DNA from 4 places in the Nonomuraea sp. NPDC050153 genome. Region 1 is predicted to be linked to each of the others. Evidence: riboswitches for the same ligand, from Rfam matches in the RefSeq annotation. Region 1 holds a riboswitch; each other region holds the start of a gene.
The links. A riboswitch is a leader RNA that binds a small molecule or an ion and turns the genes downstream of it on or off. The one in region 1 is predicted to bind cyclic di-AMP.
Positions count from the first base shown of each region.

Region 2: linked by a shared signal. The riboswitch ahead of ACIBQ1_RS35655 (CHAP domain-containing protein) and the one ahead of ACIBQ1_RS28380 (hypothetical protein) in region 1 are both predicted to bind cyclic di-AMP.
Region 3: linked by a shared signal. The riboswitch ahead of ACIBQ1_RS25675 (C40 family peptidase) and the one ahead of ACIBQ1_RS28380 (hypothetical protein) in region 1 are both predicted to bind cyclic di-AMP.
Region 4: linked by a shared signal. The riboswitch ahead of ACIBQ1_RS02895 (CHAP domain-containing protein) and the one ahead of ACIBQ1_RS28380 (hypothetical protein) in region 1 are both predicted to bind cyclic di-AMP.

Region 1 covers NZ_JBITJQ010000012.1:117,249-121,161, reverse strand. The annotation lists gene ACIBQ1_RS28395 (hypothetical protein) at 96-545, opposite strand; gene ACIBQ1_RS28390 (rod shape-determining protein) at 598-1,584, opposite strand; gene ACIBQ1_RS28385 (DUF5302 domain-containing protein) at 1,848-2,048, shown strand; cyclic di-AMP (ydaO/yuaA leader) riboswitch at 2,217-2,351, shown strand; gene ACIBQ1_RS28380 (hypothetical protein) at 2,538-3,227, shown strand; gene ACIBQ1_RS28375 (alpha/beta fold hydrolase) at 3,267-3,913, shown strand, end outside.
Region 2 covers NZ_JBITJQ010000018.1:49,462-53,374, reverse strand. The annotation lists gene ACIBQ1_RS35660 (carboxymuconolactone decarboxylase family protein) at 1-229, opposite strand, end outside; gene ACIBQ1_RS35655 (CHAP domain-containing protein) at 1,168-1,848, opposite strand; cyclic di-AMP (ydaO/yuaA leader) riboswitch at 1,863-2,008, opposite strand; gene ACIBQ1_RS35650 (DegT/DnrJ/EryC1/StrS family aminotransferase) at 2,217-3,386, opposite strand; gene ACIBQ1_RS35645 (hypothetical protein) at 3,575-3,913, shown strand, end outside.
Region 3 covers NZ_JBITJQ010000010.1:214,498-218,410, reverse strand. The annotation lists gene ACIBQ1_RS25685 (winged helix-turn-helix transcriptional regulator) at 1-181, shown strand, start outside; gene ACIBQ1_RS25680 (LuxR C-terminal-related transcriptional regulator) at 844-1,056, shown strand; gene ACIBQ1_RS25675 (C40 family peptidase) at 1,082-2,032, opposite strand; cyclic di-AMP (ydaO/yuaA leader) riboswitch at 2,128-2,277, opposite strand; gene ACIBQ1_RS25670 (amino-acid N-acetyltransferase) at 2,553-3,122, shown strand; gene ACIBQ1_RS25665 (RDD family protein) at 3,208-3,913, shown strand, end outside.
Region 4 covers NZ_JBITJQ010000001.1:608,092-612,004, forward strand. The annotation lists gene ACIBQ1_RS02890 (YoaK family protein) at 1-586, opposite strand, end outside; gene ACIBQ1_RS02895 (CHAP domain-containing protein) at 805-1,479, opposite strand; cyclic di-AMP (ydaO/yuaA leader) riboswitch at 1,492-1,629, opposite strand; gene ACIBQ1_RS02900 (Gfo/Idh/MocA family protein) at 1,747-2,700, opposite strand; gene ACIBQ1_RS02905 (aldo/keto reductase) at 2,720-3,541, opposite strand; gene ACIBQ1_RS02910 (hypothetical protein) at 3,639-3,913, shown strand, end outside.

The sequences.
Region 1 (3,913 bases):
GGCCCGACCCTCGTCGGGCCCATCTGGCCAGGGGGTGCGCCTGCGGCCATGCGGTTGCGGCAACGCCAGGCACCCACCTCCGGCCGACGACACGCCTACGGTGGTGAGTCGGTTGTGTAGCAGGTTGTCTTGCCGGTGACGCGCACGCCGGGCCTGTCGCCGGACAGCACGGTCAGCTCGAACGTCAGCCGAGTCTCAGGATTGCGCAACACCGAAACATCCTGATCCCCATCCCGCAGATCCAGATCATCGACCACCCTGTCGTACCCCATCGCCTGGAGCCGGGCGAGCAGCCCGGTGGAGGCGGAGGCGAGGTCGCTCTCGGCGCGGAAGTAGCGCCGCACCTGACCGGGCACGCACGAATCGTCCTCCACCGGCGCCTCCGGCGACAGGCGGAGGCCGGCGGCGCTGAGCAGGGCGCTGCCGTCGGAGTCGAGTCGCCGGGCGGCGTCTTCGAGGGTGGGGAGTTCGGAGGCCGCCGTGCAGGCCGTCATCGCCGCGACGCAGAGGAGCGCCGCGGATAAGCCGTGACGGCAGGCGCGCACGATCGGACCATATCCGAGATCGCCCAGGGTCACCGGCAAAAGGCGGAAAACATCACCGGAGCCGGGTGCGGCCGCCGCGGAGGCGGGCGAGCAGGCCCAGGTCGTTCGCGCAGGCGCCGAGGCCGAGGGCCACGCACTCCAGGGGCCGTTCCGCCTGCCGTACCGGCATGCCCAGGGACTCCCGCAGCCGCGGCGCGAGGCCCGCGAGCAGCGCGCCGCCCCCCACCAGCACCGTGCCGCGCTCCCCGAGGTCGGCGGTCAGTTCGGCGGGGCAGCGTTCGACGGTCTCCATCGCCGCCCACACGATGGACTCGATCGCCGGAGCCGCCGCCTCCCGGATCCGCTCCGTGGGCAGCCGTACGGCGTGCTCGTGGCCGGTTTCCGGGTTCCGCGTGCGTACGGTCACGTCTTCCTGCGACGAGTTCCCGCCGGCGTGGCGCTTGGCCGTCTCCGCCTCGTGTTCGTCGAGGGTGTGGCCGTGCTCGTGTTCGACCAGGCGGGCGATGGCCCGGTTCACGGCCCGGCCGCCGCTGGGGACCGCCGTCGTGGCCACGGCCTCCCCTCCGGAGAGCACGGCGATCCTGGCGGAGTCGCGCCCGACGTCGATGACCATGCCTCCCACGTAGTCACCGACCGGCAGGCCCGCGCCGAGCGCCGCGGCGAGCGAGTGCGGGATCAGCACGATCTGCCTGGCCTCCGCCTCGTACGCCACGTCGCGCAGCGCGGCCCGCTCGATCGGCGTGGCCCCGTCGGGCAGCGCCATGACCAGGCGCGGCCTGGCGAGCGGACGCCGCTGAACCTTGCTCAGGAAGTGCCTGACCATCCGCCGGGCGAGGTCGCCGTCGGCCGGCAGGCCGCCGCTGACCGGCCAGCATGTCTCGTCGCCCGTGGCGTCCGCGCCGTACCCGATGATCTTGCCGGTACGGGCGTCGATCGTCACCGCGGAGGGTTCGTCGAGCACGATGCCCTTGCCCCTGACGTAGATCCGCGTGCGGGCGCCCCCGAGGTCCACCGCCAGGTCGCGGCCGAGGAGACTCATGACAGGACTGAGGGCTTGGCGGTCGTGGCGGGCATGCCGGGTCTATTTCCTGGGCCGTTCCAACCCAACACCAGGAACGGAGTGGTTCCCCTTTACCTGAACGGGCGGGCTCAGCCGCTCCTGAGGGCCTGGTGGCGCTGGTGGTGATGCCGGGCAGGCGGCTGGAGGCGCTCGCCACGCCGCAGGCGAGGGTTGAGGCCAGTTTCGCGTCATAAGCGGCGCCGTGCGAAGCTGTGATAGTCCCCAACACCATGGAGGTCCTCATGGCGGATACACCGGAGCCGGAAGTCGGCGAGACTCCCGAGGACGAGATGAAGCGCAAGTTCCGCGAGGCGCTGGAGCGCAAGCGTAACCAGCACGCGGACTCGGGCGCCGGTGGCAAGGGCGGCGACCCATCGAAGATCCACGGGGCGCACGGTCCGGCTGCGAGTAAAAGATCGTTCAGGCGCAAGAGCGGCGGCTGAGGCCGGGAATTTCCAGGGGGTACGGCAATGCCGTGCCCCCTTTCCTATTGTCAAGGCAGGTAGATCTTTAGCCCGATTCATGACGAAGTGTTTGTGTTTGTCCGGAATACGTGGTTAGAGTGTTGGCCACTTACCAGCCGGTGGCGTGGACCTTACCCAGAAGGGACCAGCCGGCTGGCGCCGAATCCCGATCACTCGGGAACCGGGGACCCACCTCCCTGGGGTGAATCCGACTTTGCGTCGGTAGGGCAGCTCCACGCCCGAACCCGTCAGCTAACCCGGTAGGCGAGATGGAGAGGACATATGCATTACATGAATGATCACGTAGAACACCCCAACCGCGTGATGACGACCGCCTTCTGAGCGGCCCCTTCTCCAGGCTTGTTTCGCGCTCCGCGTAGCTTTCCCCCCGTCAGGTGCTTTGTCCTGCTACGCCCTTTTTCAAGCGAGCGCAACCTCCCTGCCCCCTCGCGAAGGACTTTACTTTTCATGTCTGCACGTTTTGGCCTGCGTACCCTCGCTCTGCTCACCGCCTCCGCCGTCAGCGCTCTCACGATCGCCTGCACCGCGGCCCGCGCCGACTCCAACACGGATGAGAAGGTCCTGCTCAAGGGCTCGACCACGGCCTCGTACTTCTGGGACGACGCCTCGGGCCGCGCCGGGGACACCGGCCTGCCCGCCAGCGGCAAGCCCATGCAGAAAGGCCTGGCCGCCAGCCCGAGCTGGCCGCTCATGACCGAGGGCTACGTGATCCACGACGGCAAGAAACTACCCTTCTTCGTCGGCGACCGCGGCCCGGGCGTGCCCTCCAACAACGGGGTCATGCTGGACCTGGACGGCAAGACGTTCGCGGAGCTGACCGGCGGCACGTTCAACACCGACACGCTCGGCGTCGACGGCATCGGCGGCCAGGGGCACATCAAGGTCGACTACGTCATCACCAAGTGGGGCGACGGGCCCGGCAAGAAGAACTACCCGGTGCCGTTCTCGACCCGCGCCTGGTCCGAGCACGACGACAATCCGGCCGAGCCCCCCGCGGGCGGCGTGGCCGTGCCTCCGGCGCGCGAGGCCGGAGAGTGGAGCGCCGGCGCGGGCGCCGTCGTGGCCAGCGCCGTGGCCGTGGCGGGAGGCGGAGTGGCGCTCGCCAGTGAGCGCATCCGCAACCTCCTCATGGGCTGAGCTTTACGGACCCCGGACCAGAATGTCATTCTGGTCTTCGTGACCATCCGCGCGGCCGCGAACGGCATCGAAATCGCCTACGAGAGCTTCGGCTCGCACGACGGGCGCCCTCTGCTCCTCATCATGGGGCTCGGTGCCCAGCTCATCCACTGGGATGAAGGGCTCTGCGAGCTGCTGGCGGACCAGGGACATCACGTCGTACGGTTCGACAACCGCGACGCCGGTCTGTCCACGCACTTCCACGACAAGGGCGTCCCCGCTGCGGGGGCGCCTTCGCCATATCTGCTGGACGACCTGGCCGACGACACGGCCGGACTCATGGACGCGCTGGGCTGGCCCGCCGCCCACGTGGTCGGGGCGTCGATGGGCGGCATGATCGCCCAGGCACTGGCCATCCGCCACCCGGACCGGGTGCTGACCCTGACCTCGATCATGTCCACGCCCGGCCCCTCGGTGGCCCCGCCCACGGACGCCGCGCTCGCCGCCCTCATGACCAGGCCCCCCGCCGACCGCGAGGCGGTCCTGGCCCAGGCGGTGCGGACCTGGTCGGTCATCGGCTCGCCCGGATACGAGCTGGACCGCGAGCGGATCACCACGCTGGCCGGACTCGCGTTCGACCGCTGCTTCGACCCCGACGGGACGGCCCGGCAGCTGGCCGCCGTCATGGCCTCGGGCGACCGCACGGC
Region 2 (3,913 bases), on a different contig from region 1:
AACCGATCCATTCCTGCAGGGCGAGTGAGATCTTCTCGCTGAGAGCGCGGGGCAGCTTGCTGCGCTTCATGGCCCGCGACAGGTCCAAGTAGCCCTGGAGCAGGGCCGGCGAGTGCGCCATGGTGGAAACCATCTCACCGGCCGAACCACTGCGGCTGATGATGTCATCCAGCAACTCCCGGGACTTCGCTGGTGCTTCTGCAGGGTCGAGCGCGTTCAACCGTCGCATGTCATCTCCCTCTTCAGGTCGCGTCGAAGATACCATACCCTCCCTGGGTATACCTTTAGCTGGAGGATCCCCTTGGCATGCCCTGTCCGGCCGAGCGCTTCGGTCGGCGAATGCGGGTACGACCTGAGGCCAGAAGCGCGCCGATAGGACCATTCCGACGCGGGTACTGCCCGCTCGGCTTACGCTTCCGGCGCCGCCTTTCCCAGCGGAGAGATCTACCCTCCGCGCAGACCCGCGCAGAGTTGGGCGACTTCCTCCTCGGCGTACGGAGGCACGTATGAGCTCTTCAAGCCCACGGTCCGTCATGTCGAGCCGCGTGGACGGCACGCGCGAAACTCTGACGTTGATCGATCGAGTCGCCGGCCGCGCATTGACCTCCTCGGCAGGCATGCCGTCCAGGGTGAAGGTGACGATGCCGCACCGCTCGGCCCCCAGGTCGTGCACGTGGCAGCCGAGCAGTTCCGCCTGCTGCTCCCGCAGGTGGTCCGCCGGCGCGTAGACCCGGTCCCGGACGTTCTCGAGCCCCCTGGCGAGCGCCTCGTCGATGGCCGCGCCCAGGCCGAGCCGGGCGGCAACGCTGTACTCCCAGTTCTCGAAGCGGGCGCGCGCCTGGCTGCGCCTTGTAGCGCGACGGCGCTGTCCAGCGGGCGCCGTGCAGGTCCAGGAAAGGCGGGTCGAGCCGGTCGAGCGCCGCACGCCGTACATAGATCAGACCTGTGCCGCGAGGAGCGCGTAGATACTTGCGACCGGTGGTGGAGCAGGGCGCCGACGAGCAGACCGGCTACGGCGGCATGCGTCCACAACCGATGCCGATCCGATGAATCCCAGCGTAGGGCCACAGAGGCCACGCTTCGACGCTATACGACGACGGGCGGTGCCGGGATTTCCCCGCACCGCCCGTCCTCCCTTGACCATCGCACCGGCAAGGTGTCTTCCCGTCAGGCCTTGTATTCGGGGTAGCCGTAGCCGACAACCTGGGACTTGGGCCGGATCCGCTGCTCCACCCTGCCGTTGCCGGTGTTGCCCTCGATCGTGGTGATCGTGCCGTTGCCGTTGTCCTGCTTGACCAGACCCATGTGGTCGATGCCGGTCACGCTCTTGCCGTTCCAGTCGTAGAAGACCACCGCGCCGGGCTTGGCGAGGGCGCCCCAGCGCTTGTTGGCCTTGAACCACTTCGCCCAGGTGACCGTGTAGGCGTCCCAGCCCATGGTGGTCCGGGCGCCGGCCTTCGCACCCACCCAGGAGACGAACATGGCGCACCACGGGGCGTTGGCGTACAGCTGCAGGGTGCCGCCGTCGCGAGCCAAGGTCTCTGCCGCCCGCGGCGAGGACATGTACCAGCGGTGGAACAGGGTTCCGCCACCCGCGGCGTTCTCGGTCACACCGATCTGCGACTCGGCGATCTTCAGCACCGCCTGGGCGGTCACCTGGCGGGCGGCCGTCTGCGGCGCGGCATGGGAGGAGACGGCATTAGATCGCGAAGACTGCGCATCGGTCTGATGGCCGGCGGCGAAGACCGGGGTGCCGGCGAGGACCACGCCGGCCACGACGCTCATCCCGACGGCGAAGCGGGAAAGCCTTGCGGACGTCACGGCACCGGCGAAGACATTCTTGACCATTACTGAGAGATTGCTCCTTGCTTCCATGCCGCCTACCGGGTTAGCTGACGGGTTCGGGCGTGGAAGTGCCCTACGGAGCGCCCATACGGTGCGCGCCGATTCACCCCAGGGAGATTGGGTCCCCGGCTCCGCGAGATCGCGAATTCGGCGGCCGCGCCACCTTGTGGACTCGATGTTCACGCTGGTGAGACGCGGTCTCGGCAATACGGGAGGCGTCGCTCGGCATCGAGTGCTGCCAGGCGTACGCCTTGGGTCATTGAAGGTAAGCGAATCGCATAGAAAGATGCAAGCCACGTTCGGGAACAGGAAACAGGATCTCCTATCCTGTAGGCCAAATACGAGAGAATTTTTACCTACTCCCGTGCTTTTCAGGTCACATCGTGCAGAGAAGGGGGCGAGAGCTTCGCGAGGATCGGCAAGGCCCGCTCCGCCCGCAACGGGTCGATCGGGAGTACGTGGCGTGCCCACCAGCGGGACGTCTCCGGAGCCGGAGACGCTTCGGTGAGGCCGGGCGCGTACTCGTCGAAGGGAGGGTCGTACACGTACCCGACGATGACCCCGTGTCGGCGCAGTTTTCGGATCGCACGTTCACGATCCTCGACAAGGAGCGGCACCCGGAACAGAGGCTGCTCCAGCTGCTCCAGCACCGCCGGCGCGACCGTCTTCAACTCGGCGAGCCGGTGTACGCCGGCAAGCCTGCGCCCACGCTGCGCCTCGAGCGTCTTCATCCGGCGCAGTCCGTAGGCCTCGATCAGTGATCCCTGGCGCATGCGATAGCGATGGTTGTCCGCGCACACCCAGGCGTCCAAGGCGTCCAGCCCGGGGCATTCCATGCCTCCGACGGCCAGTCGCGGCGCGAGCGCCATGCGCCGAAGCGCGATCCGGTGGCCTTCACGCCGCTCGTTCAGGCCCAGCGCCTGGGCCAGCCACCAGGCCGGGCCGCTGAGGGCTGTGGCCGAAACGGCGTTGCGAGCGATCATCTTGGCCATGACACCCAACTCGGCGAGCGGGAATCTCCGCGAAAGCCAGCGCGTACGCAGTGCCTGCAATGCCGGGCGATCATCCGGTTGCGCCATCGCCACGATTCCGCCCGGGGCGGCGCCTGGATGTTTGGACAGGCTGAAGACACCGGCATCGCCGAATGCTCCGACCGGCACTCCCATCACCGTCGTCTGCATGGCGTGCGCGGCATCTTCTATGAGAGGGATGCCGCGTTGGGCGCACATTCCGCCCAGGGCGATGATGTCGTCCGGCAGGCCGTACAGGTGAGTGGACAGCACCCCGTCGAAACGCAGCCCGTCCACGGCTCGGGTGTCGATGTTGCCGTTGCGGGGATTCGTCGGGGCGATGACCGGTCGCAGCCCCGCGGCCAGCACCAGGAACAGGATTTCGTCCGGCGAGATCGCCGACATCAGCAGGCGCTGCCCAGGCGACATCCAGTGCCGTAACGCGATGAACAGGCCGAACCTGTTCGAGGGCACGTACAGGCACTCTCGGCCCAGCCGGGAGGCGAACTCCGCTTCGATTCGTTCGAACACCGGTCACCTCGAGTCACGCGCTCGCGGCGGAGGGCCCCGCATCATACAACTATGAAACATAGTATTTAGCTGGAGCAAGGTGACAATCGGGGCATCTCAGGAGCGAAATGCACAGGGGATGATGGTCCTGAACTACTACGCACCATAGGCGATGCGTCTATGCTGGTGGCATGACGCGAGCAGAACGGGTGATCCTGCGCCTGATGCTGCTCGTGGTCGTGGCCCTCGGCGTCGTGGCGATGCATACGCTCGGCCACATCAATGGGCATGCGGACCTGCCACCTGCCGGGAGCCACGTCGCCATGCATGCCGTTCCCTCCGAGGCCGGCATCGCCGCCGGAGAAGAGTCCCATGAGGGCGCCGGTGCCGGCTGGGTGTGCCTGGCGATCCTCGGCACGGCTCTGACCCTGTTGTTGTTCCGGCTGGGCACCCGTGACGTCCTCGGTGCGTCGGGCCCCGCCAGCCTGTCGCTTCGGCTCTGGTCCAGGTTCCTTCGCGCGCCGCCGATCCGGTCGCTGACGCGCACG
Region 3 (3,913 bases), on a different contig from region 1:
GGAGCGCGACGGCCTGGTCTCGCGCACGCTCACCCCCTCGGTGCCGGTACGCGTGGACTACGCGCTCACCCCGCTGGGCGAGAGCCTGATGCCGCTGGTGGCCGCGATCAAGAGCTGGGCCGAGACGCACATCGGGGACGTCGAGGCCGCCAGGGACCGCTACGACTCCGCCAACGGCTGAGTGATCACCGCTGTCGGGAATCCGGCTTCTGGGCCGCCCGGTTTCCGATCCGAAGACGCTTGTAAGCATCGCGTCAAGGTCGCGCAGGCAGGCCCCGCTCCGCCTCCGGGAGCGTCCGCGGCGCCTCGTCCGCCTCTGTGATCGCCTCATTGCACGCCGCGTACGGGCACCCGGAAACGAGGTCGCACGGCCCGGCCAACCGGGCGGGCCACCCGCCGGGCGCCGGCCCGCCGGTCGAGACCCCCGGCGGCAATTGTCCTGCGGGATTGATCAAATTGGCTTAACCGGCCGCCTGACCTGGGTGGGCGGATCGTGTGGCGGTGCCGTACAAAGCGAGCGATTGGTGGCTTGTCGCGCGCCGGAAAGATCGCGTCACGGACGCGCTCCCCGCGATATCGAGCTTATCGATCATGCGGAATATCCATACCGTACTGATCGAAAACCGGAAGGCTGGTCAGGGCCATTCCGGAGGGCCCAATGTGATCACTCACCGTCCTGACATATCGCGAGTGCGTCATATATAGCGGATCATGTCAATAGCGCTCGTCAAGTGCGGCGATTGTCGAGCTTGACGACCTTTCCAGGATGCGTTTACCGTCTGCGAGGAGCGGCTTTGGCCCATCTGTGAGGTCCAAGTTCTGCTGTTGGGGGGAGGGCTCCCGATGGATGTGCTCACTGAAGGCGTTGAGCTCAGCCATGCTGATTTGGCGCTGCTGGCGGAGCTGGCCAAGGGAGTCACGGTTGATCGAGTGGGGCGGCGGCTGGATATCAGCGGGCGCACGGTACGCCGCAGGTTGCGGGGCATCTGCGACCGCATAGGCGTGGCCACCGCGATCGAGGCCGTGGCCTGGGCAGCCCGCCGCCAGCTGATCTAGCCGCGGCGGACCGCCGGGGTGCGGCTCAGTCGGCGATGCGCACCGCGCCGGCGAACGGCCGCCTCGCGATCGACGCGATCCGTACGACGTCGCCCGTCTGCGGGGCGTGCACCATCATGCCCCCGCCGATGTAGATGCCCACGTGGTGCAGGTCGCTGTAGAAGAACACCAGGTCGCCCGGCCGGAGTTCCTCGCGCGAGATGTGCCTGCCGGCGGTCCACTGGTCGCCGGTGTAGTGCGGGAGCGAGATGCCCACCCGCTGGAAGGCCGCCATGACGAGCCCGGAGCAGTCGTAGGAGCTGGGGCCCTCGGCGCCCCAGACGTACGGCTTGAGCTGCTGCGTGAGCGCCCACCGCGCGGCCTCGGCCGCCTTGCCGGAGCCCGGGATCGGGAGGTTGACGCGCACGGCCCGCGTGCCGGGGCGCCCGGCCTCGCCCAGAGCCCGCGTGAACAGGCTGCTCTCGACCTTCGCCACCAGCTTGGTGATCCTGTCGCGCTTGGAGTCGATGTCGGTGACGAGCTGCTGGACCTCGGCTATGCGTGCCTTGGCGCTCTCCCTGGCGCGGGTGGCCGTGTCCATGGCCCTGGTGAGGGCGTTGATCTCCTCGCCCTGCTCGGCCTGCATCGCGTACGAGGTCGCGGCGCGGTTGAGGAAGCCTTCGGGGTCGTCGGAGGTGGTGAAGGCGAGGGTCTTCAGGCCGCCGGTGATGTAGGCGTTCTGGGCCAGCATGGCGGCTTTCGCGCGCTTGGCGGCCAGATCCGACTCGCTGCTCGTTAACGTCTTCTCCGCGGCCTCGGCGGCCTTCTTGGCGGTCTTGAGCTTCTCCCGCTGGCCGTTGTACTGCTCGCTCAGCGTCTCGATGTCGGTGTGCAGCTTCGTGGCCTGGTCGGCGAGATCCTTCAGCGTGGGCTTGGGGTCAGCGGACGCCGAACCGACGGGGATGGCGAACAGCAGCGCGGCGACTGTGAGACTCACCACACCGAAGCGGCGCGGTCGCCGAGCCCGTTCCGAAGGGCGGGCGTGCTTGCCCGCCGACTTCCCCCCACCGCTGAGCGTGCGCTTCACCAACCAGCTCCTCTCGTAGACGCCTACCGGGTTAGCTGACGGGTTCGGGCCGGAGCAGCCCTACCGAGAGGCTCGGATTCACCCCAGTGGTGGCGTCGGAGGTCGCCACCGGCGGTTCCCCGGCTTCCCTTGCGAGAATTGGGCGTGCCTCCCGCGCGATACGCGGGGGCATTGTCGCTGGACACTAATGCACTCCGGGTTCCTGCTCAACCAGAACTGCCAAGTCCGTAGAGGTTTCACAACCGAAGGGTCACAAGGTGATCTCGTGGACAGCCGTGCGGAAGAGGTCCTATGCCCTCTTTGTCCGCGCTTTCGATGGGCGGGAGTCGGCGGCGAGGGCCCGCGCCCATCTGGCCACAAGATGTAACAAGATGGGCCGAGACATGGGAGTTAGGGCTGAGCCGTAATGAGATCTGTACCCTGGAGAACCATGGAGCAGGTGGCCGAACTGACAGTGCCCGAGACCGCGGTGGTGGTCCGGCGTGCCCGCACGCGCGACGTGCGCATGGTCAGGCGCCTGGTGGACACCTATGCGGGTGCGGGGCCTCGGCTCCTGGAAAAGGCCACGGTGACCCTGTACGAGGACGTACAGGAGTTCTGGGTGGCCGAGCGGGGCGGGCAGGTCGTCGGCTGCGGCGCGCTCCACGTGCTCTGGGAGGACCTCGCCGAGGTCCGCACGGTGGCCGTGGATCCCGAGTGCCGGGGGATGGGCGTCGGCCACCGGATCGTCTCCGCACTGATCCAGCAGGCTAAGGATTTGGGTCTGCGGCGTGTATTCTGTCTTACTTTTGAGGTCGACTTCTTCGCGAGACTGGGGTTCCGCCCGATTCAGGGCACACCTGTTTCCCCTGAGGTGTACGCCGAACTGCTGGCCTCGTACGACGAGGGTGTGGCGGAGTTTTTGGATCTTGAACACGTCAAGCCGAACACACTCGGCAACACCCGCATGCTGCTCCACCTGACATCGGGTGACGCGGACCTTGACCAGATGGAAAGGTGATTGTTGATACCTATGTCGATACGTTGGGCAGCACAGGCATGTGTCCTGACACGTGCCACATGCGCACTCGAAGCGAGGTGACACGGTGAGTACCGGACAGCCGCCGTATCCACAGAACGAATCCGGCGACAACTCTGCGCCCCCCCAGTACGGGCAGCAGAACCCGGGCCGCCACCCCGGCGAGCCCGACCCGGACGCGACTGTGATCGGCTACCGGGCGGACGATGCCTACGGGCAGCAGCCCCCGTACGGTCAGCAGGGCTATGGCCAGCAACAGCAGTACGGCCAGCAGCAGCAGTACGGTCAGCAACCCCAGTACGGGCAGCAGCAGCAATACGGCCAGCAGCCCCAGTACGGCCAGCAGCAGCAGTCCCAGCCCGACTACGGCCAGCAGGGCTATGGCCAGCAGCAGGCGTCCCAGCCTGACTACGGCCAGCAGGGCTACGGTCAGCAGCAGGCCTCGCAGCCTGACTACGGCCAGCAGTACGGGCAGCAGCCGCAGTCGGGCCAGCAGGGCTATGGCCAGCAGTACGGCCAGCAGCAGCAGTCCCAGCCCGGTTACGGCCAGCAGCAGCAGTCCCAGCCCGGTTACGGCCAGCAGGGCTACGGCCAGCAGCAGGCGTCCCAGCAGGGCTACGGGCAGCAGGGCTACGGCCAGCAGCAGCCCTCGGGCCAGTACGGCCAGCAGCCCCAGTCGCAGCCGGACTACGGTCAGCAGCAGTACGGCCAGCAGCCGCAGTCCCAGCCGGACTACGGCCAGCAGCAGTACGGCCAGCAGCCGCAGTCCCAGC
Region 4 (3,913 bases), on a different contig from region 1:
CCAGCGCGCCGAGGAACATCGCCGCCACGGAGGCGGCCCGGCGCAGGGCGGCCCGTCCCGGTGCGTCGGTGGCCAGCCCCGTGAGGGTCGTGGTGAGGACGTTGGTGACCAGGTCGGGTACGCCGAGCGCGCGCACGGAGGCGTTCTGCAGGCCCATGCCGTAGCCGAGCAGTGCGATGAGGGCCGCCTGCGGCGCGGTGGCCCGGTGTCCGGCCACGAGGGCGACGACGAGGGCGGCGGCGACGAGGAGCGCGTGCGCGGCGGTGGCGGCGGCGAACGCGCGTCGCGGGTTGGTGGCCCGCCTGCTCACCCGGCCGGCGCTCCAGGCGCCGGCTCCGAAGGCGGCCAGGGCCACCGGCGAGGCCCATTTGGACATCTGCGCGGCCCCCGCCAGGGCGAAGCCGAGGAAGACGAGGTTGCCGGTCATGTTGGCGACGAAGACGCGGCCCAGGCCGAGGTAGCTGACGGCGTCCACGAGGCCGGTGACGAGGGCCAGGAGGATCAGCAGGGCGGGCAGGACGCCGTGCGGGTTGGCGCCGCTCGGGAAGAGCCCGTCGGCGATCCACCGCAGCCCGCCCCTCCTCACGGGCCCCTCCACGTGTGCGGTGGCATGGTGGGCGGCTCCTCGGCGAGGTCGTGGACGGCTTGCCTCGGGTCTTCCCCGGTGGCGGGCCGCCGCACGCGCGGAGGGCGAACGCGACGAGGGTGAACGCTAGGAGGGTGAACGCGACGAGCGCGCGTCCCGTTCGCGGGACGCGCGCTCGTTCGGCGCTGTTGGGGAGTCCGGGCTGTGGGGGAGTCCGGTCAGCCGCGGTACTGCGGGTAGCCGTAGCCGACGACCTGGGACTTGGGCCGGACGCGCTCCTCGACCTTGCCGCGGCCGGTGTTGCCCTCGACGGTCGTGATGGTGCCGTCGCCGTTGTCCTTCTCGACGAACCCGACGTGCTTGATGTCCTTGAGGTTCTTGCTGCCGCTCCACGAGAAGAACACGATGGCGCCGGGCTTGGGCTCGGTGCCGAAGCGGTCGTTGGCCTGGAACCACTTGGCGTGGGCGACGGTCCAGGAGTCCCAGCCGATCTGCGCGCGGGCGCCGGTGTGCTCGCCGACCCAGGAGACGAACATCGCGCACCAGGCGGCGTTCAGGTACTCGGTGCGGCTGCCGCCGTCCCGGGCGACGGTCTCCGCGGCCCGCTGGGAGTTGGCGTACCACTGCTGGAACTTGGTGCCGCCGCCGGCGGCGTTCTCGGAGATGCCGATCTGGGACTTGGCGAGCGCCAGGACCTGGGCGGCGGTGGCGGTGACCCTGGTCTCGCGGGAGCGCTCGGCGTGGTCGGAGACGGTGGTCGTGTCGATCGGCTGCTTCTCCGCGGCTCCGGCGCTCGTCATGTGGACGCCGAACACGGAGCCGAGGACGGTGGCGCCGAGCAGGGCGCGGGCGATGTTGTTCTTCGCAGCAGAGGTAAAGCGGAAGTTGGCCATCGAGGGGGTTACTCCTTGCTTCCATGCCGCTTACCGGGTTAGCTGACGGGTTCGGGCGTGGAAGCTGCCCTACGGCACCGAAGTGCCGATTCACCCCAAAGGACGTGGGTCCCCGGCTCCGCCCGAAGGCGGATTCAGCGGTCACAGGACGTTCCTGTGATGTGTCGTGCGATGGTCGGACAAGTCCGGACAAACCGGACGTATGTCTCAAGGATGCCCCAAACGTAATGCATGAGGCAAGAGGATTACAAATCCATAAAGGCCCAGCTAGGCGAGTTGCCTGCGAGCATCGGCCAGAAGCCCCATCATGGCAAGGGATTCGTCAAGCGGCATGATCGAACTTTCGGTCCTGCCTTCGGCCGTCGCGGCGCGGACTTCGCGGAGCTCTCCGGCGTACCCGTGGTTCACCGAATCGAGCGTGTACTCCTCCGGCTCCATCGAGGGCCCGGACAGTACGATCCGCTGCGGAGCCCAGAACGGCGCCTGGATGTCCACCCGCATCTGGGTGCCTACAACGCTGGCATGGTTCGGGTAATTCCCGAGCAACGAAGTCTCCACGAGAGCCTTCCTGCCATCGGGGTAGAGCAGCACGCCGCCGGCCTCCGCGTCGACGCCGTTGGGCGCCAGGGAGCCGGTGATCCGCAGGTCGGAGGGCATGCCGAGGAGCAACTGGGCCAGGCCGAACGGGTAGATCCCCAGGTCGAGGAGCGCCCCGCCGCCGAGCTCCGGCGCCCACAGCCGGTGCTCCGGCTCGTACGGCTTGGCGAAGCCGAAGGAGGCGTGCACCGAGCGCAGGTCGCCGAAGCGCTCGTCGGCCGCGATCCTCTGGATGAGAGGGTTGAACCTCATCCACATCGCTTCCATCAGGAACACGCCTGCCTCGCGTGCCAGGCGCACCATCTTCTCCGCGTCGTCCACGGTGGCGGCCAGCGGCTTCTCGCACAGCACGGCCTTGCCCGCGGCGATGGCGGCCTCGGCCACCTCCAGGTGCTGGGCGTGCGGCGTCGCCACGTAGATCGCGTCCACGGCCGGGTCGGCGCAGAGCCGCTCATAGGAGTCGTACGCCGACTCCGCGCCCAGCGTGGCGGCCAGCGCCTGCGCCCGCTCCAGGTTCCGCGAGCCGACGGCGGCCACCCGCATGCCCGGTTCGGCGGCGATGACCGCCCCGACGGTCTGCGCTATACGTCCTGTCGCCGCGATGCCCCACGCAAAATCTCGCACGCGGGAGATCGTAGACGAATCAGGTCATGTCAAACGTATCGGGGTCGGGTCCGATCCGATGGCCCTTGTTCATCGCGCCGATCGCGGCCATGTCCTCGGCGTCGAGGATGAAGTCGAAGACGCCGATGTTCTCGGCGATGCGCGACGGGGTGACCGACTTGGGGATCGCGACGTGGCCGAGCTGCAGGTGCCAGCGGAGCACGATCTGCGCGGGCGTCCTGCCGCACTTGTCGGACAGCTTGGCCAGCGCCGGGTCGTTCAGCAGGCCCTGGCCCTGGCCGAGCGGGCTCCACGCCTCGGTGAGGATGCCGTTGGCCTCGTGGAAGGCGCGCAGCTCGCGCTGCTGGAGGTACGGGTGCAGCTCGATCTGGTTGATGGAGGGCACGATGCCGGTCTCGTTCATCAGGCGGGTGAGGTGGGCGACGGTGAAGTTCGAGGTGCCGATGGCCTTGGCGCGCCCGTCACGGTAGATCTTCTCCAACGCCTTCCACGCCTGCACGTACTTGTCCTGCTGCGGCACCGGCCAGTGGATGAGGAAAAGATCGATGTAGTCGAGGCCGAGCCGGGCCAGGGACTCCTCGAAGGCCGCCTCCGCGCGGCCGTGGTCGGCGTTCCACAGCTTGGTGGTGACGAACACCTTCCGGCGCGGCAGCTCGCTTTCCCGCACGGCCTGCCCCACCCCTTCTTCGTTGCCGTACGCGGCGGCGGTGTCGATGTGCCGGTAGCCGGCCCGCAGCGCGGTGGCGACGGCCTGCGCGGCCTCATCGGCGGGGACCTGCCAGACGCCGTAGCCGAGCTGCGGGATCTGCACGCCGTCGGTGTTGAGCATGAGCGAGTTCATACCCTCCATTGTTCACGTCGCGTTTCTGGTGGCTTAAGGCGGCGGGGCTAGCTTGAAGCGGTCGTGAACGGGCCATCACCCGGCTGGGAGGACAGGAGTGGTCGAACAGGCGTCGGCCTGGGTGGAGTCTCCGCTCCAGATGCTGTGCGCCGTCGAGGCCCATCACGCGGGCGTGCTCGGCCCCGAGACGGTGGTCGTGCCGCGCGCCGGTCTGCGACCGCTGAAGGCCACGCGTCGGGAGCTGAGGTCCCTCGGGCTGCCCGACGGCCTTGAGCTGGCGGAGCCGCGTGAGCGCATGCCCAGACGCGTGCAGGCCGTCGGTGACGCCTTCTCCGGCAGGGTGCAGCTGCGCTGGCTCACCTCGCGTCCCGG